DNA from 3 places in the Rhizobium sp. NZLR1 genome. Region 2 is predicted to be linked to each of the others. Evidence: riboswitches for the same ligand, from Rfam matches in the RefSeq annotation. Region 2 holds a riboswitch; each other region holds the start of a gene.

Region 1 (9,612 bases), 1.0 Mb from region 2:
TCAGCGGCTGATAGAAGGGTTTGATCGCCTTATTGGCGATTGCCGCGCGCAGCCGGGTTTCCAGTGCAGCGCGTTCCGTTACCTTGTCCTGCATTGCAGGTTCGAAAACGAAATAGTGGTTGGGTCCTCGAGATTTCGCCTCGTACATGGCGAGGTCGGCACGATGAGCGGCATCTTCCAGCGGTTCGGCTCGCTCGGCCCAACGGTCATAGCCGACGCTGGCGCCGACTTCGACGGCAAAACCATCGATATGGATCGGCCGGGTGACGGCTTGGATCAGCAGCCTGGCAAAACGCTCCTCGCGCTGCGCCGTCAGAGCAAAGGCGACAATGATGAATTCGTCGCCGCCGAAGCGATAGACGCAATCGGCGTTGCCGAGCGCGCAGATCCGTCTGGCAACCTCGATCAACAGAACGTCGCCGCCCTTGTGACCGACGAGATCGTTGACCTTCTTGAAGCCGTCGAGATCGACGGAGAAGATGGTGACGTTGCGGCTCCACTCTTCGACCTCGTACTCGTCGTCCTTGACTGGCCGTGAGAGAATCTTGCGCTCGAAGGCGTAGCGGTTCGGCAGTTTGGTCAGATGGTCGTGGGTGGCGGTCCAATCGGCCTTCGCCTGAGCGGCGGCGCGCAGTTCGGTTTCCTTGCGCAGGTCGGCGATGCGCAGCACCGAATAGATGAAGCTCATGGCGCCGGCGATACCGAGCGCCAGAACGAGCTTGTCGGCGCCGTATTCGCCGAAACCGGTCATGAAGAAGACAAGGCTGTCGTCAAGCTGCAACAGCGCGCCGAGGAGCCAGAGGGTTATCCCAAGCCCGACAATCGACACGCATTGCCTTCCGGCCTTGCTTTGGAAAAACACCGGCATATGGTCTTCTCCGACTCCACCCGCGCCGAAGTAATCATGAAAGTCTGAAATGTTCGTTGAAACCAGAAGGCGAATTATCAGAGGGGCAGCCTATGGCTGTGCCGTGGAGGGACTGAGGGCGCTTTCGCGGAACCGGGTAAAACGCTGAGCGCGATCGTCGTCGTGGTTGCAGACCGGCAGGCGGGGGAAAGAACGAAGGCGAGCGTGCCGTGGCACCGCTCGCCCTTTTCGTGCTTCAGGCGGTAACGATCAGCAGCGGTACGCTGACGATGAGACCGACCAGAACCGCAATTGTGGCGACACGCACCAAACGCAGGCGCCGCGTGCGCTCCCCACTCCAGTCATATGTCATGTCTTCCATCTCCTTGGGACAAGGAAGTAGTCCCGGTAGAACCGGGTTCAATAGAGATGACGCGATTTGCTTGTGTAAGGCTGGATAAAATGAGGGATCGCTAATGCTGGAATCGCAGAGACCAGCGCCGTCCATTGCTGGTCATGCGAACAATGCCAAGCGGCTCGACGTCGACGAGCCAGAAGGAGGAGAGCGGCGCCTGAAGTACGTACGCGATCGCCGCTCGGATGACGGCCGCGTGGCTGACGGCGATCACATGGCCGCCGAGAGCGGATTCATTGTCCATCCAACCGCCGACACGTGTTCTGAGATCAACAAGGCTCTCGCCCCCGTGCGGAGCCGCTTCAGGATCGCACATCCAGGCCATGAGGTTCTCCGGCTCTTCTGCCTCGATCGCGGCGATCGACCTGCCGGCCCAGCGCCTGTGATCGCAGTCGCGAAGCGCCTGATCTATCCGGGCGTCGAGGCCGAGGGCTTCGGCCGTCTGGCGGGCGCGCAAAGCCGGGCTGGTGACAATACGATCGGCGCGGGGCAGGGCGGTCATCCTGGCCGCTTCTTCCGCGGCCTTGTTGTCCAGCGGTTCATCGAGCGGGAACAGGGCCTTGCGGCTCGCTGCCGTCGCGCCGTGGCAGATCCAGATAAGACGCGTATTCACGGTCGTTGCGATCTCCGGATAGCGGTGGGAACAGCCCTTCGCCGCTTCATGAAGTTTCGTTGACAGGCTCTTCGGCCTGCAGATATAACCGTGCTGTTGCGGGTTTGGAAGCCGGTGTAAATCCGGCACGGTCGCGCCGCTGTGACCAGCGTGTCGAAGGTTCTTCGCGCTGGAAGTCAGACCCTGCCGCATAAGCACTCTTTCGACTGAACGCGTCATTCCCGGAGGAATACATGTCTGACACCACTTTTGCGCCCGTCGCGGCACCGGCGCCAATCCCGGTAGGAGAAATCCTGCCTTGGGCGATCTTCGGCGGCCTGTTGATGCTGATCGCCATCTATTTCGTCGGCACCGAGGAAGGCGCGATGGCGCTGTTCAACGGCATGTATGTGCACGAATTCGTGCATGACGGCCGTCATCTCCTCGGCTTTCCCTGCCACTAAGGGGGATCCTGACATGGTCGGAAATCTTCTACTTCGCGGCATGCTCGCGGGGTTGATCGCTGGCATTCTGGTTTTTGCTTTCGCGCATATCTTCGGCGAGCCGCTGGTCGATGCGGCGATCGCCTTCGAGGAGGCGAGCGCCCAGGCGGCGGGCGAAGCTGCCGAACCTGAGATCGTCAGCCGTGCCACGCAGGCCGGTCTTGGCCTCTTCACCGGCGTCATGGCCTACAGCATTGCCGTCGGCGGGCTTTTCGCGCTCGCTTTCGCTTTCGTGCACGGCCGCATCAGCAGGCTTTCGGCACGCGGCACCTCGGCGGTCATCGCCCTTGCCGCCTTCGTGGCGATCGTCGTCGTTCCCGGCATCAAGTATCCGGCCAATCCGCCGGCGGTCGGCAATCCCGATACGATCGGCGTCAGGACCGAGCTGTTCTTCCTGATGATCGTCGTCTCGATCGCTGCTTTGATTGCCGCGGTGGCGCTGTCGCGGCGCCTTTCCGAGCGTTTCGGTCTGTGGAACGGGGCGATCATCGCCGGCATCACCTATCTCGTCTTCATGGGCCTGGTGCTCTATTTGCTGCCGTCGATCAACGAAGTGCCGGAGAAGTTCTCGGCGATGGTGCTCTGGCGTTTCCGCACGACCTCGCTCGGCATGCAGGTGATCCTCTGGGCAACGCTCGGTCTTGGCTTCGGAGCGCTGGCGGAAAAGCTGCTTGCCGTGAAGGGCGGGCAGCGGGCTCGACCGGCACCGGCATTTCACTGAACGCATCGAGGGGCGCCGCCTTGCCGGCGCCCTCAAGTTTTTCGAGCGAGTATGAAAAGCAGCAAAACCATATCGATTCTGTCGACGGCGTTTGCCGCCGCCGCTTGGTTTTGTGCGGTTGGCGAAAACGCGCTTGCCCATAGCCGCAGCGTCGGCGGCAGCGATACCGGCCTCGATATCCCGGAAATCTCGCATGGCGAGATGGCGGTGATTTCAGACTACCGCGGCGAAATTATCGGGTTGGCGTCACGCGCGACTGATACAAACGAGCTGTTCCGGCGCGTTCTGAACTATGCCGAAATCCAATATTCCTATTGTCTCTGGGGGCGGATGCCGGGCAGCGTGAGCGACGAGGAGAGCCCGTTCAACGAATGTGCTCATGCTTATCTCGCGGCGGCCAAGGCGGTATTGCTTGAGATGCGTGAGATGCCGCGGGAGGCCGTTGCGGCTAATGAAATCATTTCCGCGGTCGATGCCGACATGGTGCGGCGCAGCCTGGCGCTCATCACTTGCAGGTTCAGCGGCGAGGCCTTCAACACAGCCGATGTCGTCAAGCCGCGCTGGAGCAAAGTGCCGTTTCATCCCGCCAGCATGGCGTCGCTGACGGGGCTCGCCGCTCTGTTCGCCCTTGTGACGTTTGCGCTGGGCCGCTTTCTGCGGCCGAAGGCTCAATCGTCGGAATAGCGCTGCTCGCGCCACGGATCGCCATAGATGTGGTAACCGTTCTTTTCCCAAAAGCCGGCCTGGTCGGCGGGCATCAGCTCGATGCGGCGCAGCCATTTGGCGCTTTTCCAGAAATAGAGATGCGGTACGACGAGGCGCATCGGGCCGCCGTGATCCGGCGTCAGCGGCAGGCATTCCCACGATGTCGCAAGGATCGCATCCTCGGCGGCGAAATCGGCAAGCGGCAGGTTGGTGGTATAGCCGTCATAACTCGTCAGCATGACGTAACCGGCTTCGGGCTTTGGCATGGCGCGATCGAGCAGATCGCGGGTCGAAACGCCTTTCCATTTGTTGTCGTAGCGCGACCAGGTGGTGACGCAGTGGATATCGCTGACCTTGGTGCTCTGCTCGATCGCCTGGAAGTCGGTCCAGGTTAGGGTGAGCGGCGTTTCGACGAGGCCGCGCAGCTCGAGACGCCAGCTATTCGTGGAGATGACGGGCTGCTGGCCGAGATCGAGCACCGGCCAGTTTTTGACGAGGTGCTGGCCGGGCGGCAGGCGCTCAGCTTCGGGACGGCTGATGCGGCCGGTCAGGAATTTACCTTCAGCCGCCCATCGACGCTTGGAGCTGGTGAGCTTGCTGTCGGCGGGCGTCTGGTCGTCGCTCATGATCGGGTTCCCTACGATGCCGCAATAGGACATCGGCCTTTGCCGGGTGTCAAGTTTCGACGGGCCCTTGGAAATCACTGTGGGTATTATTAGACTTGTGCCGTCGGGTATGCCTCACTGGGGAGTGGAGGCAGAAAGGGGAGGAGCAGGATCTGTCTTCGAGATATCGTGCGATAGCGGCGCTGCTGGTGATGCCGCTGATCATCTTCGTCTTCTTCACCTATGGAGGCGCGATCGCGACGCGCGCCTATATGGGGGAAGCTTCGGCGCAGGCGAGAACGGCGCTGCGCCTTGCCGTCTCGGCGCTCAGCGGTCATCTCAACCGCTACGAGGCGCTTCCGGCGCTGATCGCCGATCACGACGATATCAAGGAACTGGTGAGTGCGCCTGAAGATGCAGCACTGCGCGGCGCGGCCAATCTCTATCTCAAGGAGATCAACGGGCTGCTGAAATCCTCCGACATTTATGTGGTCAAGCCGGACGGAGAGACGATCGCGGCGAGCAATTACGATGGACCGGGAAGCTTCGTCGGACAGAATTTCAGCTATCGGCCCTATTTCCAGGAGGCGATCGAAGGCTGGCAGGCGCGGTTCTATGCGCTCGGCACCACCTCGCTGAAGCGGGGCTATTATTTCGCTGCGCCGATCCGGGCCGGCGCGGATATTCGCGGCGTCATCGTCTTCAAGGTCGATATCGACATGATCGAATCCTCCTGGGGCGGCGGCGAATACAAGATCTTCGTCTCCGATCCGGAGGGCATCATCTTCATGTCCGGCAGCCCGGAATGGCTCTACGGTGCAATCCTGCCGCTGACGGCCGACCGCATAGCGCGAACGGAAGCGTCGCGGCGTTATGCCAATGCCAGGCTGACGGCACTGCCAGTGACCCGCCAGCGCCTTGAGCCGCACGAGCTGATGACGCTCACTGGCGAGCGCGGTTCGAGCGAATATCTGGTGCTGTCGCACTACATGCCGGCCGAGGACTGGACGGTGAACGTGCTGATGGAGACGAGTTCCATCCGCACCCAGGCGCGCACCGCGCTTGCGGCGGTTTTTCTCGTCCTCTGCATTGCCGGGCTCGCGGTTGCTGTTCTGCGGCAGCGGAGGGCGCGCTTGGCCGAGCGCATGCAGATGCAGGCTGAAGCTCGCAACGAGCTGGAGCGGCGCGTCGAGGAACGCACGGCCGATCTTGCCCGCGTCAACAGCCGCATAGAAGAAGAGATTGCCGAACGGCGTCTGACCGAGCAGCAGCTCCGTCAGACACAAGCCGATCTCATCCAGGCGGGCAAGCTTGCCGGCCTCGGGCAGATGTCAGCTGCGCTGTCGCACGAGTTCAACCAGCCGCTCGCCGCCGCCAAGACCTATACGGACAGCGCCTCCGTTCTCATCGATCGCGGTCGGACGGAGGAGGCGGGGGACAATATCCGGCGGATCGGCGGGTTGATCGACCGCATGGCCGCAATCAGCCGGCACCTGCGCAATTTTGCGCGCAAACCGAACGAGAAGCTCGGGTCGGTTTCTCTCGACGAGGCGATGCATGATACGCTCGAGATCATCGCCTGGCGGCTGAAGGCGGCCGATGCCGAACTCAGGCTTGATTTGGGTAGCCGACCGCCGATCGTGCGCGCCGGTTCGGTGCGGCTGCAGCAGGTGCTGGTGAATGTGATTTCCAACGCGGCCGATGCGGTCGAAGGGCTGGATGACAGACGCATCGAGGTTTCGGCCTTCGAGGCGGCCGGCAAAGTGGTACTGACCGTGCGGGACCATGGGCCAGGTGTACCGGCGGCCATCGCCGAGCGCATCTTCGATCCCTTCTTCACGACGAAGGGCGTTGGCAAAGGGCTCGGTCTCGGGCTTTCGATCTCCTACAACATCATCAAGGATTTCGGCGGCAGCCTTACTGCTGCCGATCATCCCGAAGGAGGCGCGGTATTCCGCATCGAGCTACAATCGGCGGCACGGCTGATGCCGGAGGCGGCGGAATGAACGATGCGAAGATCCTTTTGGTCGACGATGAGGAGGAACTGCGCCGCTCGACAGCGCAGGCGCTGGAGCTTTCCGGCTTTAGTGTCGAGACCTTTTCGAACGGCGATCATGTGCTGGAGCTGATCGGCTACAGCTTTCCCGGCGTCGTCGTCAGCGATATCCGCATGCCCGGCATGGACGGCATGACGCTGATGCAGAAGATCCGCGAACTCGACCCAGAGGTGCCGGTCATTCTCGTCACCGGCCACGGCGACGTTCAGCTTGCGGTGAAAGCGATGCGCGAAGGCGCCTATGATTTCATCGAGAAGCCGTTCACCCCCGAGATGCTCGCCGGCGTCATCCGCCGGGCGATGGAGCGGCGCGGCCTCGTGCTCGAAAACCGGCTGCTGAAGGCGGTCGCCGGCAAGCGCGACGATATCGAGGCGCGGCTGCCGGGGCGCACGCAGGTGATCGTGGATCTGCGCTACCGCATTCGCGCGATCGGGGCGACCGATGCCGATACCCTTATCGTCGGCGAGACCGGGGCCGGCAAGGAGGTGGTGGCGCGGGCGCTCCATGATATCAGCGCCAGGGCGAGCCGGCCGTTCATCGCTATCAATTGTGCCGCGCTGCCGGCGAACCTGATCGAGAGTGAGCTTTTCGGCCATGAGGTGGGGGCCTTTCCGGGCGCGGTGAGGCCGCGTTACGGAAAATTCGAACACGGGCGCGGTGGCACGATCCTGCTTGACGAGATCGGCTCGATGCCCATCGACCTGCAGGCGAAGTTCCTGCGGGTGCTGCAGGAGCGGGTGATTTCGCGGCTGGGCTCGAACGAGGTCGTGGCGCTTGACGTACGCTTCATCGCCACGAGCAAGGTCGACTTGGAGGCGGAGGTGGCGGCCGGACGCTTCCGGGCCGACCTCTTCTATCGGCTGAATGTCGCGACGCTGCATGTGCCATCACTGTCGCAGCGGCGGGCGGATGTTCCGCTGCTCTTCCTGCAGCTGGTGCGGGAGGCAGCTGCTCGCTACGGCCGCGACGAGATGGTCGTGCTGCCTGATGTGATCGCCGACATCGCCCAGCGCGACTGGCCGGGCAATGTGCGCGAATTGAGAAATGCCGCCGATCGTCTGGTGCTCGGCCTCGATGGCGGTGGGCGGCAGGCGGGCGAGGCGGTGGGGCTGGCCGAGCGCGTCGCCGAATTCGAGCGCGGCGTGATCGCCAGCGCTCTCGTTGCTCATGGCGGAAGCCTGAGACCTGTTTATGAATCGCTCAGCATCTCGCGGAAGACTCTCTACGAGAAGATGCAGAAATACGGGCTCGACAAGAAGCTGTTGGCGACGGAGATATCCGGCGAAGTCCAGCGCGAGCCTTGAGCCGAGCGCGGCGTGGTTGCCGGACGAGGTTTCCCGATTTCAATTTCACTGTCCAGCGTCGGCGGGTGGTTCGCAATCGATAAATCGCCGCTTGACAGGCAACTGTTTGGTTGCCTATAAACAATAACAGGCAACCAGATGGTTCCGTATAAAGACATGGATGACGATGCGGTTTTTCGGGCTCTGGCGGATGCGAGCCGGCGGCAATTGCTCGACCGGCTGCATGCCAGAAGCGGCCAGACGCTGGCCGAGCTCTGCCAAGGGCTCGCCATGACGCGCCAGGCAGTGGCCAAACATGTCGCGATCCTGGAGGAGGCGAGCCTCGTTTCGTCGCAGCGCCAAGGTCGGGAGAAGCTGCATTTCATTAATCCCGTGCCGATCAACGAGATCGCGCAACGCTGGATCAACAAATTCGAGCGGCAGCAGCTGAATGCGCTCGCCGATCTGAAGAAGACCCTCGAAGGCAAGGGCGGCAACTAGATCCGCGGCCTGGCCATCGGGAGTACTTAGACCACGATGCCGAAAAGTGTGAGCGGTTTTCGGACGACATCATGCTCTAACTATCTAATTGAGAGCAGGATTCAGATTTTAGGCCGACCCGGCCTAGAATCATCCTGTTCTTGTCCTGGCCACAAGGGAGTATCATCATGGCTGGCAGTACATACAACTATGTCACCTTTATCCGCACGACGCCCGAGCAGCTTTGGGCGGCGTTGACGACAGCCGAATTCATGAAGAAATTCTGGCTCGGCGCACATTTCGACACCGAGTGGAGGGCAGGCGCTGCCTGGAAGCTTCTGTTTGAGGACGGATCGGTCGCCGACACCGGCGAGATCCTGGAATGCGATCCGCCGAAACGGCTCGTATTGAAGTGGCGGAACGAGTTCATGCCCGAGCTGAAGGCCGAGGGCTATTCGCAATGCGTGATGGAGATCGAGCCGGTCAATGATACGGCCACCAAGTTGACGGTCACCCATTCCATCGCAGTCGAGAACTCCAAGCTCATCGATGCCGTTTCCGGCGGCTGGCCACGCATTCTCTCCAACCTCAAGTCGCTGATCGAGACCGGTGAAGTCGTGCTGCCTCCCAAAAAATAAGCCGGTGGTCATGGTGCAATGGGTGGATTTCCACCCATTGCGCAGGCCGTTTGTTTCCAAATGGACCCATGCCGCATCGCACTATCGCAAAATCGTCTTTCGAAAGCGTTGGCGATGATTGCAGGTCGATTTTTCCTGGCGGCAAATGAGTGATCCGAACCGGCGCGGAGGATGCGGCGGCGGGCTTGCTTATTTCATCAGGGAGGAAACGATGAAAATCCAGAAGGCCATGCTCGGCCTGACCGCGGCTGCCGCGGTCTCTCTTCTCGTCAGCGTCGCTTCGGCGCAGACCTATCCCGAGCGCACCATCACCATGGTCGTGCCGTTTGCGGCCGGCGGCCCGACGGACACCGTGGCGCGCCTCGTCGCCGAATCCATGTCGAAGGATCTCGGCCAGCAGATCGTCGTCGAAAATGTCGGCGGCGCCGGCGGCACGCTCGGCGCCGGCCGCGTGGCGAGTGCCGATCCCGACGGTTACACCGTCCTGCTGCACCATATCGGCATGGCGACCAGCGCCACGCTCTACCGCAAGCTCGCCTATGACCCGCTCGGCGCCTTCGATTATGTGGGCCTCGTCACCGAGGTGCCGATGACGATCGTCGCACGCAAGGACTTGGAGCCGACAGACCTCAAGGGGTTGATCGATTACATCAAGGCCAACAAGGACAAGGTGACGGTCGCCAATGCCGGCATCGGTGCGGCCTCGCATCTCTGCGGTATGATGCTGATGAGCGCCATCCAGACACCGCTGACGACCGTGCCCTAC
Region 2 (9,612 bases):
CATGGTTGGCGAAAAGGATTGTCATGTCTTCAGCAACGATGAAGACCGCATGGTCGAGAGCGTCGATGACCTCCCTGAGGACGGCTGCTTCGGCGCGCTCCATCTCGAACATGTCGTGGATCGTCACGGCACGGCGGATATGCGGGCCGAGTAGCCCGACAATGTCGAAGACGCGTCGCTCGCTCGGTTCGTATTGCACCGAAATGTTGATTGTCCCGACCCGGGTCGGGCGCTTCAGCACCGCCATGTCAATCGAGTTCAATACCCCATACTTGGCATGAAAGTTCTGGTAGAGCGCACCGCTCTTCCAGACGGCTTCGCCATCGGGTCCATAGAGGGAGAACATTCGCTCCAGCGTATCCGGCTGATCGATCTCCATTCGGTGGAGAAGGTGGAAGAACGGGACGTCCTTCGCATGCGCGACGAGGGTGCTGATGGCTTCTCCGTCGTCGCAGGCGATCTGAGCCAGCCGTGCGGAACGGGTGGTGGTGTCGAAGACGGCAAGCGTGGTCAAAAACCCATTCACCTGGCCATTGATCAGACGAAGAGCGTTTGGCCAGGCATCCTCCCGGGCCACACAATCATAAATAGCGCCAATGATTTCCGACAGCTGTTGTTCCATGATCGCAAACCTGCATCAGCCCGGCCTGCGCGGTCAATTGCCGCCGGCCAGGACGCCTTCATTTCCGGGATTTGCGGAAGATTTCATCCCCCACGCGGGAGATGTTTCATCGCGTGGATTTCTTACAACGCCACTGCCGGCCGGATTCCACTCGGCTTGGACAACCAGAAATTGGAGGGCAATCTTCATGAAAGCGACCAAAGCGCCGATCGCGGCGCTTCTCTTTATCGCAGTTTTACCGGCTGCAGCGCTCGGCGGCGGCGCCGGCCTGCCGAACCAGGTCCGGGAGGCCAATGCGCGCTTCCAGGACGTCAACCAGGCCGTCAGGGAAGGCTATTCGCCGATCCCGTGCACCAGCGGCATCGATGGGGGTGCTATGGGCATCCACTATGTCAATGCCGACCTCATCAAGGATGAGGCCGTTGATCTCTCCAAGCCGGAAGCCGTGATGTACGAGCCTGACGAACACGGCAAGATGAAACTGGTCGCCGTCGAATACATCACGACGAAAGGTCCCGCCAATCTCGGCGGTCAGCTGTTCAGTTTCACGAATGCACCGAACCGTACGGCCTTCCGGCTTTCTACGAGCTGCATGTCTGGGCATGGAAGGACAATCCGAAGGGATCGTTCGCCGACATGAACCCCGACGTCAGCTGCCGGCATGCGCACGGTTGATGAAGCGCTGCGTCACTCAAGGCATCATGAAAGGATAAAACAATGCCGCAATTCGTTGTCGAACGAAATATTCCAGGTCTCGGAGATATGAGCAAGGAAACCCTGCGCGAGATCTCGGCGAAATCCAACGCCGTCGTGGCCTCCCTCGGCGAACCCTATAGCTGGATCACCAGCTATGTGACTGGCGACAAGATGTACTGCGTTCATGAGGCCGAGAGTGCGGAAGCGGTCTATCGGCACGCGGAAAAGGGTGGCTTTCCTGCGGACCGCGTGACGGAGATCACGAGCCTCATCGGCCCTCATTCGGCCGCGCGTTAAACGCCGCGTTCGATGGGGCGCGGCAACCCCACTTTCCATCCGCGCACAGCCCTTCCGCAAACCGATTTCGAGGTGATGCGCCGGGGCGCGGGAGCTGGCCGGCGGACGAGGCGCCGGCCGGCTCGCAGGCGCAGCGATGTTGTAATCGGCGCACGCGTCTCCGGGGACAATCATGAGCGAGAAGCTCTTGCAGACGGGTTCGAACTGCGACTGTCCAAAGCGGTATTGCTGCTGTTTTCTCCGGCTCGTAACTTCATCCTGTGGCAACGACGGCAGTCGGTGGAAAATCGGCTTGGCGCGCTGTCGGACCACATGCTGAAGGACATTGCGGCGTCGAGAAGCGAGATCCCGTTCGTCGCCTCGCGGGATGGAGACTGGAACAGATTCCGCTGACCGAGCAGCCCTTTGCACATCGAAGCGAGGCAAAACGCTCGACGAGAAAAGGCCAGAATTCCGCATCACTCCCATTCGCCCGGGTGTAGTATAACGACGCGAAGCAGGTTAATGAACGGCAGGTGTAAGACCGCTCGTTGAGCGCCCGTTCTGCCGTTCTGCTCATCGGGCTCGAGGGCGAAATGGCCATTGCCGGTTCTCGGTCCTCATGCGGAGATTGAAAAATTAAAAATCATATTCAATGGCTTATAGAGCAGGGGATCACCAGCGAGCATATTGGCGACCTCGTCGCCGGTCTGTGCGACCGGCTGATCGCGGACGGATTTCCGATCTGGCGGGCGAGTATCAGAATGCCGTCCCTCCATCCCATGTATCGCGGCGTTTCGGCTAATTTCATGCGGGGCGGTGCGACTGTCCTTGAAAATGCGGAGCACGGCAGTGAGACGGAACGTGACTTCGAGAAGACGCCGATCTTTCACCTTTTGAGCCGCGGCGAAACAAAGGGGCGATGGAACCTGGCGAGCGGCGAGGGGCTCGATTACAGCGAACTCAACGAATTCGCGCTCGCCGGTGGCACGGATCACGTGATCAGCCTGTTCGAATTCCCGAAGGAAGTCGCGCTGCGCGGGCTCGGATTCTCGCTGACGAGCGACGCGCCGGGCGGATTTTCCGATCAACAGCTGGCGATCATAGAAGAGCTGTTCCCGGCGCTGGGGCTGGCGGCTTACCGCGTGGCGGTTTCGAAGACCGCGACCGATATCCTCGCCGTCTATACCGGCGCCAGGACCAGTGCGCGCATCCTTGCGGGCGAAACCCGCAGGGGAATGGGTGGCTCCATCGATGCCGCCATCCTGCTTGCCGACCTCCGCAATTTCACGGCGCTGACCGAGGCCTACCAGCCAGGCGAGATCGTCGGGTTTCTCAACGAGCATTTCGAGCTGATCGACCGGCATGTCGAGGAAAATTCCGGCGAGATCCTCAAGTTCATGGGCGACAGCGTGCTGGCGATCTTTCCGACGGACGCCGAGGATCCGCAAAGGGCGTGTAAGGCTGCGTTGGCTTCGGCACAGAATCTGCTGAAGGCAAACGAAGAGCTCAATCGCGAGCGGACGCGCAATGGAGGCCCCGATATCGGCATCGATGTCGTGCTGCATCTAGGCGAGCTTTTCTACGGAAATGTCGGCGCTCACGGCAGGCTCGACTTCACGGTGATCGGCAGGGCGGTCAACGAGGCTTCGCGGCTGGAGAAACTCTGCGGTACGCTTGAGCAGCACCTTCTGCTGTCGGAGAGTTTCGCGGCCAACTGTACGGTGGCTTGCGAGTATCTCGGGTCGTTCGAATTGCGTGGAGTTTCAAAGCGGGCCGACGTCTTCAAGCTCGCCAACTCTGTGTCATGAAGCGCCGATCAAAGGCGCGACCAAGTTCAGATCTCGCCTGAGACCTCACGACGGCGACGGTCAAGTTCTTCACTGTAGCGGCGCAGCGTATAGCTTTCGCTGAGCTGGCCGATCACCTTGCGTTCGATCAGGTTGTTGACGACGGCGAGTGCTTCGCTTTCGCTCTTGTCGAAGATCGCCGCCGCCTGCCTGGCATTCATCTGCGGCTGCAGGAAATCGTTGCGGTAGTGGATGAAATCGGCAAGCGTCGTGCCCTCGTCCTGCGCGTCGGTCGGGTTGGCGTAGATCTCCGGCACCAGCACGAGGCCTGCATATTTGTCGCTCTCCTCGACGAGGATGACGCGCTGGGTCGAGCCGATCGGGAAAGCCTGCTTGAATTCCTCCAGCGAAATACCCGCCCTTGCGGTCTTGACGTCGGCGCGCATCAGCTTGTCCACCGTCAGGTTACGGATCCAGCCGACGTCGTGGGCGCTACGGATGCTTTCGCCGCGCAGGTGGAAGCGCCAGGTGGCGAAGGAATAGCCGAAGGTTGAGCGGACGACGAGTGAGGAGGTGATGACGGCGGCGAGCACTAGAGCGGTGATCGGAAAATCGCCGGTGATTTCGAGCGCCAGGAACGTCATCGTCAGCGGCCCGCCGATGACGGCGACGGCGAGCGAGCTCATGCCGACGACGGCATAGATGACGGGCGTCAGCGTCGCATCGGCGAAATAGGGGCCGCAATAGGCAAAGAGCTTGCCGAGCAGGGCGCCCATGAACAGTGAGGCGAAGAACAGGCCGCCCCTGAAGCCGGAGCCGATCGAGATCGCCGAGGCCAGGGATTTCAACAGGAAGAGGCCGATCAGCGCCGGGATCGCCACCTCGCGGGAGAGATTGAGATGCAGCGCGCCGTGGCCGGCCGAGAGCACCTGTGGCGAAATCATCGCCAGAAGTCCGACGACGATGCCGCCGAGCGCCGGGCGGAAGGGCGGGGCGATCGAGCTCTTGCGCGCCAGCTCCTCGACGAAGGAGACGCCCTGCATGATCAGGATGCCGACGCCAGCGCAGAAGCCACCGAGCAGCATAGCCGGGATATAATCGGCCGGCACGACTGCGCCGAAGCTGCCGATGTCGATGGTGAAATCGCCGTGGGTGAGCAGCCTTGCGATGAGGGTGGAAACCAGGGCCGAGACGACCACAGGGGTCAGCGAGACGATCGTATAGGTGCCGATGATCAGCTCGAAGGCGTAGAAGGCGCCGGTCAGCGGCGCGTTGAAGGCAGCGGCGATAGCGCCCGCCGCGCCGCAGCCGACGAGGGTGCGCAGATCGGAGCGGCGAAGCTGCAGCTTCAGGCCGAATTTCGAGGCGAGGCCGGCGGCAAGCTGGGTATAGCCGGCCTCGAGGCCGACGGAGGCGCCGAACCCGTTGGAAATCAGGTTCTGCACGGCAACGATGATGCTGTCGGTCAAGGACAGGCGGCCGCCATGCAGCGCATTGGCCTCGATCGGGTCAACCATCGGTTTCTTGCGCCGTTTCGCCAGTACGGACAGCAACAGGCCGAGCAGGACGCCACCGATGACGGGGGCAGTGAGAAGCAGCAGCTTGTCGTCGATCACCGACGAGCTCAGCCGCTCGCTGTCGTCGATGCCGAAGACCATCTGATGCAGTTGATTGGAGACGTAGCTCATGCCGGTGACGGCGAGACCCGAGGTGATGCCGACGACGGCACCCGCCAGCGACAGGCCGACCTCACTGCGGCGGGTCAGCGCCCGCAGCCGCCCCGGGTCGAAGAAAACACGCAGCGCTCGGAACCGGCGCCGATCCAATTTCATAAGCATGGCAAGACAACTAGGCAGGAAGAGGCCCGGTCAAGGGCGATGGCGCAGTCCGCTTGCAGTGCAATTGTGGCGAAAAGCCGGCGCCCTGGATAAATATTTGTGACGTAAGTATCTGATAAATGACGATGTTTTAGGTAGGGTAAGTCGTGTTGCTGGCGTTGCCTCGCCTGTCTAGCCACTGCCGGCCGTCGAGGGCGGTTGACTTCACCCCTGAGCTTGCCTAACCATCCCTCAACGGATGGTCACCTGACCATCCTCGGATATAACGGATGGTTCCGGATCGGTGTTACGCCTTCCGGATGAAAAGGGAATGTGACGGGGCGGACCCAAGCCGGGCGCCTTCATCACAGCCGACCCCGCGACTGTAGAGCGGTCAGGGTCTTCCATCCGGCATCGAGCCCTTCCGGCCGGCGGCTTGCAATAATGCAAGCGGGCGGGACGGGCGACATGCCGGAAAAGCCACTGGACATGCATGATGATCAACCGGGGTCGGACGCCTCTTAAGTCTACGAATCGTCCACCTTTTCATCGATGCAGCCGGGAAGGCGAGGCAGATCCGCTGGCACGATCAGGGCGACCGGTTTCCGGTCTGCCCCGATCGCGGCCGATAACCGCGAGCCAGGAGACCTGCCATCCCGTGCCGGGCGAGAAGCCCAACCCTGGGCAAGAGGCCCGCTGCCAGCACGGAGGTTGTTTTGGCTGAACGATTGAATTCGGCGCGGCCTTGTGCGGCGCGATCGAGTGGGTGGGGTGCGGCATCCCACCAAAGGGGCGTCTGCGCATGACGACCGCTCCCTCCAACACCGTCTTCATCCTCGGCGGCGCCCGTTCGGGGAAATCCCGCTTCGCCGAGTCCCTTGTCATTTCGATCGGCCTCGACCGCCATTATCTCGCGACCGGCCGCGCCTGGGATGAGGAAATGCAGGCGCGCATTGCCCAACATAGAGCCGATCGCGGCCCGTCCTGGACGACGCATGAAGAGCCGCTCGATCTCGTCGGCAAGCTTGACGCTATCGACCGCGAGGGCGGCGTCGTGCTCATCGATTGCCTGACACTCTGGGTCACCAATCTGATGATGGATGAGCGCGATATGGCGGCGGAATTTGCCGCGCTCACCGATTTTCTGCCGCAGGCGAAGGCGCAGCTCGTTTTCGTTTCCAATGAGGTCGGCCTCGGCATCGTGCCGGATAATCGCATGGCGCGGGAATTCCGCGATCATGCCGGCCGGCTGCACCAATCAATTGCGGCCAAGGCCGCCGAAGTCTATTTCATCGCGGCAGGCCTGCCGTTGAAAATGAAGGGTTAAGTTCATGAACCAGCAGAAAATTCCCGCAACCGTCATTACCGGCTTTCTCGGCGCCGGCAAGACGACGATGATCCGCAACCTGCTCACCAATGCCGGCGGCAAAAAGATCGCGCTCATCATCAACGAGTTCGGCGATCTCGGCGTCGATGGCGAGGTGCTGAAGGGCTGCGGCGCTGACAATTGCACCGAGGACGATATCATCGAGCTGACCAATGGCTGCATCTGCTGCACCGTCGCCGACGATTTCATCCCGACGATGACGAAGTTGCTCGAGCGTGAACAGCGGCCCGACCATATCGTCATCGAAACCTCGGGCCTTGCCCTGCCGCAGCCGCTGGTCGCGGCCTTCAATTGGCCTGACATTCGCACCCAGGTGACGGTCGATGGCGTCATTACCGTGGTCGACAGCGCGGCTGTCGCCGCCGGCCGTTTCGCCGACGACCACGATGCCGTCGAGGCGGCGCGCGGCGCAGATGAATCGCTCGATCACGAAAGCCCGATCGAGGAGTTGTTCGAGGATCAGCTGACTTGCGCCGATCTGATCGTACTCAACAAGACCGACCTGATCGACGCTGCCGGCCTTATCAGGGTTCGCGACGAGGTCGCCTCCCGCACGGTGCGCAAGCCGGTGATGATCGAGGCGAAAAATGGCGAGGTGTCGGCCGGAATTCTGCTCGGCCTCGGCATCGGCACGGAGGACGATGTCGCCAACCGCAAATCGCATCACGAGCTGGAGCATGAGGACGGCGCGCCGCACGACCATGACGAATTCGACAGCTTCGTCGTCGAACTCGGCCCGGTCGCCGATCCCGCCGGCTTCATTGCTGGCCTGAAGACGATTATCGCCGACCATGACGTACTGCGTCTCAAGGGTTTCGTCGATGTCGCCGGCAAGCCGATGCGCCTGCAGATCCAGGCCGTCGGCAACCGCATCGACCATTATTTCGACCGTGCCTGGGCCCCGAGCGAAACGCGCGCCACGCGCCTCGTGGTCATCGGTCTGCACGAGATGGACCAGGACGCTGTTAGGGCGGCGATCGAGGCGCTGGCGTAATCCCATGCATCTGCTTCTGGCCCAACAGGGAACGATCAGCGACTGCGAGGAGGCGATCGACCTCGGGCAGACGCCGGGCGATATCGTGTTCCTGTCGGCCGCCGACAGCGAGCTTGCCGCCATCGCAGCCGCCCATCGCGAGCATGGGGCGGCGCCTTCGCTGAGACTTGCCAGCCTGATGAGCCTCAAGCATCCGATGTCGGTCGATACCTATGTCGAACGCACGGCGCGGCATGCCAGGCTCATCATCGTGCGTGCGCTCGGCGGTGCCAGCTATTTCCACTATACGCTGGAGGCGCTGCACGCGGCAGCGTCCCGCGCCGGTGCGCTGATTGCGGTCTTGCCGGGCGATGCCCGGCCGGATGCGGGGCTCGTTCCTTTTTCCAACGTTGATCTCGACGATATGAATGCGCTCTGGGCCTATCTGATCGAAGGCGGCGACGCCAATGCGCGCGGCTTTCTCGATTATGCCTCGGCGATGTTGTCAGGTGCCGAGAAGCCGGCGCCGGCAGTGCCTTTGATGAAGGCGGGCATCTGGTGGCCGGGGCGGGGGCTGATCGGGGTGCAGGAGTGGCGGCAGGTTGCCGGTTCGCATGTCGCGCCGCCTTCGTCCGTCGAGCAGGGGGGTATCCCACATTCGACGGAGGAGGTGGCGTTTGGGCCAATCGTCGCCATCAGCTTCTACCGCGCCCTCGTCCAGAGCGGCGAGACCGCCCCGATCGAGGCACTGGTCGAAGCGCTGGCGGCGTTCGGCCTGCGGCCACTGCCGGTTTTTGCCTATAGCCTCAAGGACCCCGTCTCGACAGGTATTCTCGAAAGCGTGTTTGCGGCACTGAAACCCGATGTCGTCATCAACACGACCGGCTTTGCCGTCTCGGCACCAGGTGCTGACCGGCAGCCGACGGTGCTGGAAGCGAATGGGGCGGTGGTGCTGCAGGCGATCCTGTCGGCCTCGTCGCGGGAGGCTTGGGCCGCTTCCGCGCAAGGCTTGTCGGCACGAGATCTCGGCATGAACGTGGCGCTTCCTGAAGTCGACGGCCGGGTGCTGGCGCGGGCGATCTCTTTCAAGACGGCAGCGCGTTATGACGCGGCTGTCGAGACCAACATCGTCTGCAGCGAACCCGATACCGGCCGGGTGAGTTATACGGCTGAACTTGCCGCCAACTGGGCGCGCCTGCGGAAGAGATCGGCCGGTGATCGCCGCATCGCGCTTGTCATGGCGAATTATCCGAACCGCGACGGCCGGCTCGGCAACGGCGTCGGCCTCGATACGCCGGCCGGCACCATCGCGGTGCTTCGCGCCATGGGAGCCGCGGGTTACCCGGTCGCCGACATTCCGGCAGATGGGGACGCGCTGATCCGGCATCTGATGGAAGGGCCGACCAATTCCGGCCACGACGGCAGGGTCATTCGCGAAACGCTTTCCCTCGCTCGCTACAACAGCTTCTTTCAATCTCTTCCCAATAAGATTCAAGATGAGGTGAGGGCTCGCTGGGGCAATCCTAAGGACGATGCGTATTTTCGCGAGGGCGGCTTCGCCCTGCCTTTCGCGCGCTTCGGCGGCGTGCTCGTCGGCATCCAGCCGCCGCGCGGCTATAATATCGATCCGAAGGAAAGCTATCATTCGCCGGATCTCGTGCCGCCGCACGGTTATTTTGCCTTCTATGTCTTCCTGTGCCAGGAATTCGGTGCACATGCGGTCATCCACATGGGCAAACACGGCAATCTCGAATGGCTGCCGGGCAAGGCGCTGGCGCTGTCGGAAGGCTGTTATCCCGAGGTGATCCTCGGGCCGCTGCCGCATCTTTATCCCTTCATCGTCAACGATCCGGGCGAGGGCACGCAGGCCAAGCGCCGGACTGCCGCTGTCATCATCGATCACCTGACGCCGCCTTTGACGCGGGCTGAGAGTTATGGACCACTCAAGGATCTGGAAGCGCTGGTCGACGAATATTACGAGGCCTCCGGCGGCGATCCCCGCCGCATCCGCTTGCTCAGCCGGCAGATCCTCGATCTGGTCACCGATATCG
Region 3 (9,612 bases), 150 kb from region 2:
ACAGCGAGGCGATATCGTCTTCGCCCAGCCGGATGACGCCACTGCGGACCTTCCGCAGCCGGCAGATCAGCCTGAGCAGGCTCGATTTGCCGGAGCCGTTCGGCCCGAGCAGACCGAGCACCTTGCCCTTTGCCACCGTCAGGCTGACGCCGTTGACGATGACCGTGTCGCCGGCGGCGAAACTCACCGCATCGATGGTAATGCTCATGCACTCCTCCGGACGCGATAGAGGATGACGGCGAAGGCCGGCGCGCCGAAGAGCGCCGTGACGACGCCGATCGGCAGGACCTGCTGCGGGATGATGATGCGCGAGACGATATCGGCGCCGACCATGTAGATTGCGCCGCCGAGCGCCGTTGCCGGCAGCAGCCGCCGATGGCCCGGCCCGACGAGAAAGCGGGCGGCATGCGGAATGACGAGGCCGACGAAGCCAATCGAGCCCACCACGCTGACGACGCTTGCCGTCATCGCCGCCGTCAGGCCGAACAGCAGGATCTGGACGCGGCGCACGGCAATGCCGAGCGAGGCCGCCGCATCCGTGCCGAAGGAGAAGGCGTCGAGCGCCCTGACATGGGCCATGCAGATGACGAAGCCGGCAAGCGCGATCGGCACCGAGAGATAGACATCCGGCCAGCGCACGCCGCTGAGCGACCCCAGAAGCCAGAACAGGATGCCGCGCGCCTGCTCGGCATTCGCCGATGTCGTCACTATGTAGGAGGTCAGCGCATTGAAGAGCTGCGAGCCGGCGACGCCGCAAAGGATGATGCGCTCGCCGGTTCCCCCCGCACCCGTCGCAAGGAAGCCGATCAGCAGAAAGGCGATGACCGCGCCGATGAAGGCGCCGCTCGACAGGCCGAAAACACCGTAGCCGAAGCCGAGGATCATCACGCAGACCGCTCCCGTCGAGGCGCCGGCAGAGATGCCGAGCACGTAGGGTTCGGCCAGCGGATTGCGCAGCAGCGCCTGCAGCACGGCGCCACAGAGCGAGAGCGACGCGCCGGCGCTGGCCGCAACCAGCGCCCGGCTCAGCCGATAATCCCAGACGATGCCCTGGTGGATGCGGCTGAGCTCGAAATCCGTGCCGAACAGCCGGTTCGACACCGCCTCCGCCGTGGTCGCTAGCGGGATCGCGATCTCCCCGATCGAAACAGCGAGACTGATCATCAGCCCGAGAAGCAGAAAGGCAGAAATGGTGAGCGCGCCAAGCGCCCACCATCCGTGTTGTCTGACCGACATTGCCTTCACTGCGAGAGACCGAAGGACTTGATGCCGTTCGCCAAGGTCTCGATGCCGTCGATCGTACGGATCGTCGGGTTCATCGATTGCGCGTCCATCATCACGAAGTGCTCGTTCTTGACCGCGTCAAGCTCCTTGGTCACCGGGTCGTTCTCGAGAAAATCGATCTTGACCTTCGGATCGTCGGCGGCGTAGCGGCGCCGGTCCATGGTCGCCAACACGATAACCGCCGGGTTCGCCTGAGAAATGGTTTCCCAGCCAACCAGCGGCCATTCCTCTTCGGTTGTCACGACATTCCTGGCGCCGATCGCCTTCAGGATATAGGCAGGCGCGCTGTTCTTGCCAGCGATGAAAGCATCGCCATTGACTTGCTTGCTGGAGAACCAGAAGACGATGGGCAGGTTCTTGCCCGATGCGCCTGATATCGACGCGACGGCATCCGCCTCGCGCTTCTTCAACTTGGAAATCAGCGCATCGCCGCGCTCCTTCACGTCGAAGATCTCCGAGAGCTCGGCGATCTCACGGTAGACCAGCTCCATCGTGAACAGCTCCTTGCGCACACCGTCGCCGCCATCGGTGTTGACCTTGGCGACGCAATCGGCCGGCGCGAGATAGGTATTGATCCCGAGATCCTGGAACTGCTCCCGCTTGCCGACGGAGCCCTGCGCGCCGACATGCCATTCGAACTCGGCCGCCACCAGGTCGGGCTCCCGCCCAACAACGGATTCGAAGCTCGGATCATTGTCGGCGAGACGCTTTATCTTGCTGTTAGCCTCGGCATATTGCGGCAGGACGGGACCGACCCAGACGGCCGTACCAGCAATCTTCTCGGCAAGGTCGAGCGAGAAGAGAATTTCAGTCATGCCCTGGCCGATCGAAACGATCTTCGACGGCGCCTTCTGGAACGTCACCTGCTGACCGCAATTGGTGATGGTCAAAGGATATTGGGTGGCGGCAAGGCTCGGTGCCGCAAGGCCGATCAGCCCGAAGGCAAATGTCATGGTGGCGAGAATCTGGCGCATGAAAAACCTCGATTGAAGAGAAAAAGCATGGTTATGCCGCACCCGCGGCCGAAGGCACGGTGATACGTGCGCTAACCGCAGGAGGCCCAATCGAGACGGATGCATGCCGAAATTCGGCGAAGGTTCAGAAGGTCAATCATGTCTGTTCCTTGTCCGGGCATCCCCGCCCGGTTGATTGGATCGTGATTGACGGCAGGTCTCCTGGCTTGCGGATATCCGTCGGTTCATCCGCCTTCCCGCGATATCTCGCAGTGGCAGGGCTATAAGCCCTTCAGAGATGGCCAGTCGCTGGCCACACCTGAGATGATCGACAATCCGCATACAGTTGCGGGGGCAGCCACGGTCTCGGTCCCTGCTGGGTCGTCCTTACCGTGTTCCCTATTAATCCCCTTGGAGTCATCTTCAGGGAACCGTCGCCCCCAGTTACGTCGCCTGCCCGCAAGACGTCAATGCCTATTGCGGAGGATTGGGTTCGTGCGGGTGAAAAATAGAGACGGAACGTAGGGGGCCTGTTGGCCGGTGTAATACCTGCATCCTCGCCTCCTCAGGATGAGGCTCTCTTGAGCGTTGGCGCCGCTTTCTCCCGTTCCCGCTGTCGTGAGCGCGGCATCCGCCAACGTCCCTGATGCTGATGTGCGCAGCCCGAGAGGGCGAAACCTCGAAGCACGCCGCACGCTACTTCTTGCTACAACGCATCCAGCGGTATCTTCAGATACCGCCGCCCATTTCCCTCCGGCTCCGGCAATCTGCCTCCCCGAATATTCACCTGTAGCGCGTGCAACATCAGTTTCGGCTTCGGCAGCGTGCGGTCGCGCGCCTGGCGCAGCGCCACAAAGCCGGCCTCGTCGATGCCTGATATATGCGGGTTACCGTTTTTCTGGGCGGCCACCTTGCTTTCCCAGCGCGCGTGGCGTCCGCCGGGCTGATAGTCGTGGCCGGAAAAGAGCCGGGTCTCATCGGGCAGCGACAGGATGACCTGGATCGAGTGCCAGAGGGCGCTGGCGCTGCCGCCGGGGAAATCCGTGCGCGCCGTGCCGGAATCCGGCGTAAATACGGTGTCGTGCACGAAGGCGGCATCGCCGATCAGATAGGTCACCGAAGCAAGCGTATGGCCGGGCGAAAACATCACACGGGCTTCAAGCCCACCGATCTCGAAGGTGTCGCCATCGGCAAACAGCCGGTCCCACTGCGAGCCGTCGGTTTCGAGTGCCGGCAAGTTGTAGATCTCCTTCCAGAGCACCTGGACGTCGGTGACATGGGCGCCGATCGCCGTCGGCGCGCCGGTCTTTCTCTTGAGGTAATGCGCGGCGGAGAAATGATCGGCATGCGGATGCGTGTCGAGGATCCACGCGACCGTCAGCCCCTCGCTGTCAATATGAGCGAGGATGGCGTCGGCATTCGCCGTTCCCGTCGCGCCCGACATCTCGTCGAAATCGAGCACCGGGTCGATGATGGCACAGCGTTTTGTCACCGGGTCTGAAACGACATATTGCACGCTGCAGCTGCGGGGCTCGAAGAAAGCCTTCACACCAGCCGCCTGCCCAGCCCGCTTTTCCAGCCAGCGGCGTGCGCCGGCAAGATCGAAGCCGAGTCTTTGGCCGAAGACCTCGACCTCTCCGGGCTGCATCCGCCCGTCGAGCACCTCTCCCAGCACATAGAGCGTCAGCGCCCGTGTGCCGCTCTTGCAATGAGCAACGACCGGCCCCTTCGCCTGCGTCATCGCCATCTGGAAAGCGCGGATATCGGCCTCGGTGATCTCGGCCCCTTTCACCGGCACGAAGCTGTAGGCGAGCCCCGCGGCAGCAGCAGCAGCCTTTTCCGCGGCATTGCCAGGCTGCCCCGGCTCCTCGCCATCCGGCCGGGCATTGATGACGCCGGCAAAGCCGTTTGCCGCAAAAGCGGCAAAGCCCGCGGCAGCGGGCTGTCCCGTCACCGATATCAGCTCATTGACCCTCACGGATGTCATCGAAGCCCCCATGCTACCTGCATCATGCAGTATCGCATGTATATCGATACAATCTCACAAGTATATTGCCGAGCGCAAGAATAGGCGTTTGGCTCTCCCCGCGCCTGCGGCAAGTCCGCAAACCTGAATGATGCCGGCTACGCCATCGAAGCCGCCTTCAACCGCGCCTTCTCCCGCGCCTTCGCCATCCCGCCGGTCGCCTGGCGGGCGATGGCGCGGGAATAGAGCGAGAGTGGGCGTCAGACATCGAGCCGATAGCATTCACCTGGTCGGCAAAGCTTCCGCATCCTGCCCTTTTCCGCCAGCCCCGGCGCCCCCCAAGAGAGCCTCATCCTGAGGTGCCCCGAAGGAGCCTCGAAGGACGAGGCGGGCGCTCGGCGCGGCGGCAATATTGATGCGGAGCAGTGCCGCCGCGTGTCCTTCGAGGCTCCGCCCTGCGGGCTCCGCACCTCAAGGATGAGCAGCGTTGGAGGACGCCGCCCCCATAAGCTCCGTTGTCAATCTTACGCAAGGCCGCGATGGTCGATCAGCGCCATCATGGGCTCTTCAATCCGAGCGCCAGCGTCATGTCGTTGATGATCCCCAATCGCGCTTCGATCACCGCGATTTTCGCGGGCGTATCAGCACCGAAGGCGTCGATATCGATGAACAATTGCTCACATCCGCCCGGCGTCACCATGCCGAACATCTGACCGGGTTCGTCGCTTATGTTTCGCCAGCTGTGCTGTACATGCGGCGGCAGAACGACGACGCTTCCCGCAGGCGCATCGAACTCCTCGTCGCCGCATTGAAATTGGTAGAGCCCATGGATGACTCGAAAGACTTCCGTCTCCCGCGTATGCGTGTGCGGGGCCGGACCATGACCCGGCGGGGTGAAGGTTTCCCACATCCCGAACGCGCCGCCGGTCTCCTTGGCCGTGGCATGGATGACGATCCTCGCGCCGAAGGGCGTTCTCGCCAACCGCTCCTTACCGGGCAAAGAAACCACGGCGCTCCTGAAACTCGACATTTCTACCTCCCTCGGCAAGCTTTTGCCAACGGCCGCGTCGTCACCCCTGCTGCGCCTCGTTCAAGCATCCCATGATAGTCGAATCCCCGCGGCGGAAAAACAGACAAAGCCGCCCGATATCCTGCAATGCCGGCGGCTGCTCGACATCGGCAACGATGTAAAGCTATGGTTCAGCCGGGATGGACTGATAACGCTCGCGCATGTCTTACGGGGTCAGCCTCAAATGTCTGAACGAGACCGCGTCGCCGGTTTTCAAACTCTGGGAGGAAGCCGCTGTATTCGAAGAGATCGCTTCGATGCGGGCTTTGAACTATCCTCGCCACCTCACCCTCGCCGTCTATCAAGAGCTTGCTTCCGATCGGTTGGCCGAGGCGTTCGAGCGTGTTTTCCGCACGCGTTCGACCGTGACCGTGAACTTTTCGGGTGCCAGTTATTTCGAGAACGAGTTCATCGTCTTATGGGCGCGTCCGATTGCGGACGACGCGCTTTTCCAGTTGCACGCGGCACTGCACCAAGAGATCGATCCCGCATGCTGTCACGAGCACTATAGGCCCGGCAACTGGGTACCTCACTGCACCGTCGCCGCAAAAGTGCCGAAGGCAAAATCAGAGATCGCGATCAACTGGGCGAACGAAAACCGGATGCAGTTCGCGGTGAATTTCGATGCCGCAGACTGTGTCCGATTTCCGCCTGTGGAGCTAATGAGCGAGATCGCATTGACGCAGCAATGACGGCCGGCGGCGCAAGGCGACCTGCTTGATACGACAGCTTTCAGTGGTCGATGCAGAGGATGAATGCCGGGCGGAGTCTGGCCGTTGGCACACCGCAGGACCTTCCGGTGACACAAGCCGCGCCCTCTCTCCACCCTCATCCTGAGGAGCCCCGTGGGGGCCTCGAAGGACGAGGGTGGCCAGTGGCGGTTCATCTGGCGGTGGATGTGGACTTAAGCGCCGAGCCACCCGCCCTCGTCCTTCGAGGCTCCGGCCTTTGGCCTGCGCACCTCAGGATGAGGGCTGATCGGTGTGCCGCTGGGTTAAGTTGACGGTGTGCCATGCCAGTGGGCACTGTCGGCGACGCGGCAGTCGAACAGAACAGGCATGTCCACCTCGATCATCTCCAGGATTGCATCGTCGAGTTCGGCCAGCCTCTCGCAGCGAATGCCATGTCCGCCATAGGCTTCGGCAAGCTTCACGAAATCCGGGTTTCCGTGCTGGCGCTGCGTTCCCTGATCGCCGCCATTGAGAATGAAGATCTTGATCGGCGCGTTGTGCTGCACGGCGGCCGACATTTCCTTCATCGTCACCTGCACGGAGGCATCGCCGGCGATGTCGATGACAAGGCTGTTGGGATTGGCGATCTGCACGCCGAGGGCGGCGGGCAGCCCGTATCCCATCGTCCCCAGGCCGCCTGACGTCACCCAGCGGTTCGGTCGCTCGAAGTCGTAAGATTGCGCCGCCCATATCTGATGCCGGCCGACCTCCGTCGTGATGTAGGTATCCCGATGCTTCGTCAGTTCATAAAGCCGCTCGATGGCATATTGCGGCATGATGACGTCCTCGCGCTTCGCATAGGAAAACGATCGGCGCGCCCGCCAGTCGGCAATCGCGCTCCACCACTCGGTCAGCCGCGCCCGGTCCGGCGCCTGCGGCAGCGCCCGCCACAGGCGAACGAGCTCGGCCAGCACACCCGCGGCATCGCCCCGGATGGCGATATCGGCGCGCACAGTCTTGTTAAGCGAGGAAGTATCGATATCGATCTGGATCTTCCGGGAATTCGGTGAGAAACCATCGACGCTGGCGGCAAGCCCGCCATCGAAGCGCGCCCCGATGCAGAGCATGAGGTCGCAGTCATGTATTGCCATGTTGGCCTCGTAGGAGCCGTGAAGCCCGGCCATCTTCAGCCAGTTCGGGCTGGAAGCCGGATAGGCGCCGAGCCCCATCAGCGTCGACGTGACGGGAAAGCCGGTGAGATCGACCAGTTCACTCAGCAGTTTTGACGCTTCAAGACCGGAATTGATGACACCGCCGCCCGCGCAGATAATCGGCTTACGTGCCGTCGCCATCAGAGCGGCCGCAGCCTCGATCTCCCTGATGTCGCTTAGGCGGTCCGGCTGATAGCTCGTCCTCGGGGCGACTGCCTCAGGCGGTGTATAATTTCCGCTCGCAAACAGCACATCCTTCGGCATGTCGACCAGAACGGGGCCGGGCCGGCCCGATCCGGCGATGCGAAAGGCTTCGTGGATGGCCGCCGCCAGATCATTGACGTCGCCGACCAGCCGATTGTGTTTCGTGCAGGCGCGGGTAATGCCGACGGTATCGCATTCCTGAAAGGCATCGGAGCCGATCAGCGACGTCGGCACCTGGCCGGACAGGCAAACGAGCGGCACGGAATCCATCAAGGCATCCTGAAGGGGCGTGATCGCGTTGGTGACGCCGGGGCCTGAGGTCACCAGCATGACGCCGACCTTGCCCGTCGAGCGGGCATATCCCTCGGCGGCATGGCCGGCTCCCTGTTCATGGCGAACCAGAATGTGTCTGATGTCTTCCTGCTGGAAAAGCTCGTCGTAGATCGGCAGCACCGCAGCACCCGGATAGCCGAATATATGCTCGACGCCATTGTCTCTCAGCGCCTGGAGAACGATTTCCGCGCCGGTCATCTGCGCGCGCGGGGTGTCGATGGAATGACGGGATCTCATGGTTCCGTTCCTTGATCAGTGTGATGATGTGTGGAAAGTCCGACGAGGCCCGCGCCCAAATTCAGGGCATAAAAAAAGGCCCCGTCAGGAGCCTGCTTACCGCGCATGGGTGCTTTCGCTGGATGGTTACACCATCCTGCCCATGCGCCCGATCACCACTGCCAGAACCAATGCGATTTTCATAGCGTCACAGCTAAAGGCAAATCGGCTCGTCGTCAATGCTTCCGAAGGAGACGAAACCGCCCGTGCGAGAAGGCGGGCGGTTGCATCATCGTGTGATGTCCTGGCTATGCCGGGGTGTTCAAGATTAGTTCTGGCCCTGCAGGCGGTCCATGACCTGGAGCAGCAAGTCGGCGCAGGCCTTCATCGGTTCATCCTCGGCGCATTTCAGATCGATCCGGGTGGCCCCATCCTCGATCCGGAAATGCGCGGCCTTGGACGGCGGCGGCGGTGGCGGGCGATGACCGCGGAAACCGCGGAAACCCCTGTCGTCGCGGAAACCCATATCGTCTCTCGAACCATGCCACCGGTCATCGGGACGATCTCCCGGCCGCGCATCCGGCCCACCCATCATCGGCTCGTTATCACCGGAAGCAGGCGGTGGCGGTGGTGGTGGTGGTGAGGCCGGGTCGGCCGCCACGGGCGGAGCTCCGGCGGGTGGCGGGGCGGGCGGTTGTTGGGCGAAGGCGGTGCCGGCCAGTGCGGCAAGAGCAAGGCCTGATAGGAGAAGTCTTTGCATGGGAATTGTTCCTTTGCGGGAATTGAGAAGCACGTTTGTAAACACCGCAACGCGGCTTTGGTTCACGGCCCGTCAAGGCCTGTGATCGAAATCCTCAAATGGTCGATGCGGCGGACCTTTCGGCGGGCGCAGCGCTTCGGTTCGTCCGTCCTGGCGAACGAGATAGCTCGCATGCACGAAGCCATCGTCGAAGCGCCCCTGCACGGTGACGGCCTCGTCTCGGGTAACGAGCGCGCCACCCTCGCCGGCTCGGCCTGTTTCAACAAGCGCCTTGCCGCTATCGTCCTGCAGCACGAACTTGTTGCCGTAGATCTCGGCGACCTTGCCCTTGATCGTGACGAGGCTCGATGCCGGCATGGCCGAAATCGCCACCGGCGCCAGCGGCGCCATCTCTGGCATAGGACGCATCATTTTCACCGCGCCCGCACCCCCGACAGCACCGATGACAAGCGCCACGGCGGCAGCAATGACGGGGATCGCCAGCCGTCGCCGGCGCTGTCCTGGCGGGACGGGCGTGGCTGCGCCCTCGGTATGCACGTTGTCCTGGTCTTCATTCGGCATATATCTGTTCCTTGCATCAGTAGTGGTCGCACTCTAGCCGTTCCACCCCGTCGCCCGCCTGAACCTCTCCGTTCAGATTGAGTTAAGCTCGGCCCGATAGTTTTGGTCCGTCCCCAAAGATGCCCGGCCCCGATGAAAGCCCTGCCCCATGCGCGTACTGCTCGTCGAAGATGACGAAGACCTGAGCGGCCGGATCGCCGCCGTGCTGCGATCGGAAAACTTCGTCGTCGACATATCGCGCAACGGAGAAGACGCTCTCCACGCGGGGCTGACCGAACTCTTCGACGTCGCGATCCTCGACCTCGGCCTGCCGAAGATCGACGGCGTCAGCGTGCTGAAGGGCTGGCGCGAGGGCAGCCGCAACCTGCCGGTTCTGGTGCTGAC

What was found. A riboswitch is a leader RNA that binds a small molecule or an ion and turns the genes downstream of it on or off. The one in region 2 is predicted to bind cobalamin.
Region 1: it holds a riboswitch for cobalamin, as region 2 does, so the genes downstream of both, J3O30_RS18310 (CbtB domain-containing protein) here and cobU (bifunctional adenosylcobinamide kinase/adenosylcobinamide-phosphate guanylyltransferase) in region 2, are expected to answer to the same signal.
Region 3: it holds a riboswitch for cobalamin, as region 2 does, so the genes downstream of both, J3O30_RS14180 (ABC transporter substrate-binding protein) here and cobU (bifunctional adenosylcobinamide kinase/adenosylcobinamide-phosphate guanylyltransferase) in region 2, are expected to answer to the same signal.

What each region holds. Positions count from the first base shown of each region.
Region 1 covers NZ_CP071632.1:3,701,119-3,710,730, reverse strand. Annotated here, with positions in the region: gene J3O30_RS18320 (bifunctional diguanylate cyclase/phosphodiesterase) at 1-868, opposite strand, end outside; gene J3O30_RS18315 (histidine phosphatase family protein) at 1,321-1,875, opposite strand; adenosylcobalamin (AdoCbl) riboswitch at 1,953-2,095, shown strand; gene J3O30_RS18310 (CbtB domain-containing protein) at 2,109-2,318, shown strand; gene J3O30_RS18305 (CbtA family protein) at 2,332-3,078, shown strand; gene J3O30_RS18300 (hypothetical protein) at 3,130-3,762, shown strand; gene J3O30_RS18295 (sulfite oxidase-like oxidoreductase) at 3,747-4,409, opposite strand; gene J3O30_RS18290 (sensor histidine kinase) at 4,601-6,394, shown strand; gene J3O30_RS18285 (sigma-54 dependent transcriptional regulator) at 6,391-7,749, shown strand; gene J3O30_RS18280 (metalloregulator ArsR/SmtB family transcription factor) at 7,906-8,229, shown strand; gene J3O30_RS18275 (SRPBCC family protein) at 8,397-8,846, shown strand; gene J3O30_RS18270 (tripartite tricarboxylate transporter substrate-binding protein) at 9,058-9,612, shown strand, end outside.
Region 2 covers NZ_CP071632.1:2,681,782-2,691,393, reverse strand. Annotated here, with positions in the region: gene J3O30_RS13420 (helix-turn-helix transcriptional regulator) at 1-622, opposite strand, end outside; partial or broken gene J3O30_RS13415 (hypothetical protein) at 810-1,297, shown strand; gene J3O30_RS13410 (DUF4242 domain-containing protein) at 1,340-1,615, shown strand; gene J3O30_RS13405 (DUF1127 domain-containing protein) at 1,628-2,008, shown strand; gene J3O30_RS13400 (adenylate/guanylate cyclase domain-containing protein) at 2,317-3,405, shown strand; gene J3O30_RS13395 (chloride channel protein) at 3,432-5,222, opposite strand; cobalamin riboswitch at 5,476-5,872, shown strand; gene cobU (bifunctional adenosylcobinamide kinase/adenosylcobinamide-phosphate guanylyltransferase) at 6,004-6,528, shown strand; gene cobW (cobalamin biosynthesis protein CobW) at 6,533-7,582, shown strand; gene cobN (cobaltochelatase subunit CobN) at 7,587-9,612, shown strand, end outside.
Region 3 covers NZ_CP071632.1:2,836,013-2,845,624, forward strand. Annotated here, with positions in the region: gene J3O30_RS14170 (ABC transporter ATP-binding protein) at 1-208, opposite strand, end outside; gene J3O30_RS14175 (iron ABC transporter permease) at 205-1,236, opposite strand; gene J3O30_RS14180 (ABC transporter substrate-binding protein) at 1,242-2,258, opposite strand; cobalamin riboswitch at 2,432-2,688, opposite strand; gene blh (bifunctional sulfur transferase/dioxygenase Blh) at 2,944-4,224, opposite strand; gene J3O30_RS14190 (cupin domain-containing protein) at 4,760-5,233, opposite strand; gene J3O30_RS14195 (2'-5' RNA ligase family protein) at 5,434-5,964, shown strand; gene ilvB (biosynthetic-type acetolactate synthase large subunit) at 6,267-7,889, opposite strand; gene J3O30_RS14205 (hypothetical protein) at 8,236-8,667, opposite strand; gene J3O30_RS14210 (hypothetical protein) at 8,740-9,228, opposite strand; gene J3O30_RS14215 (response regulator transcription factor) at 9,377-9,612, shown strand, end outside.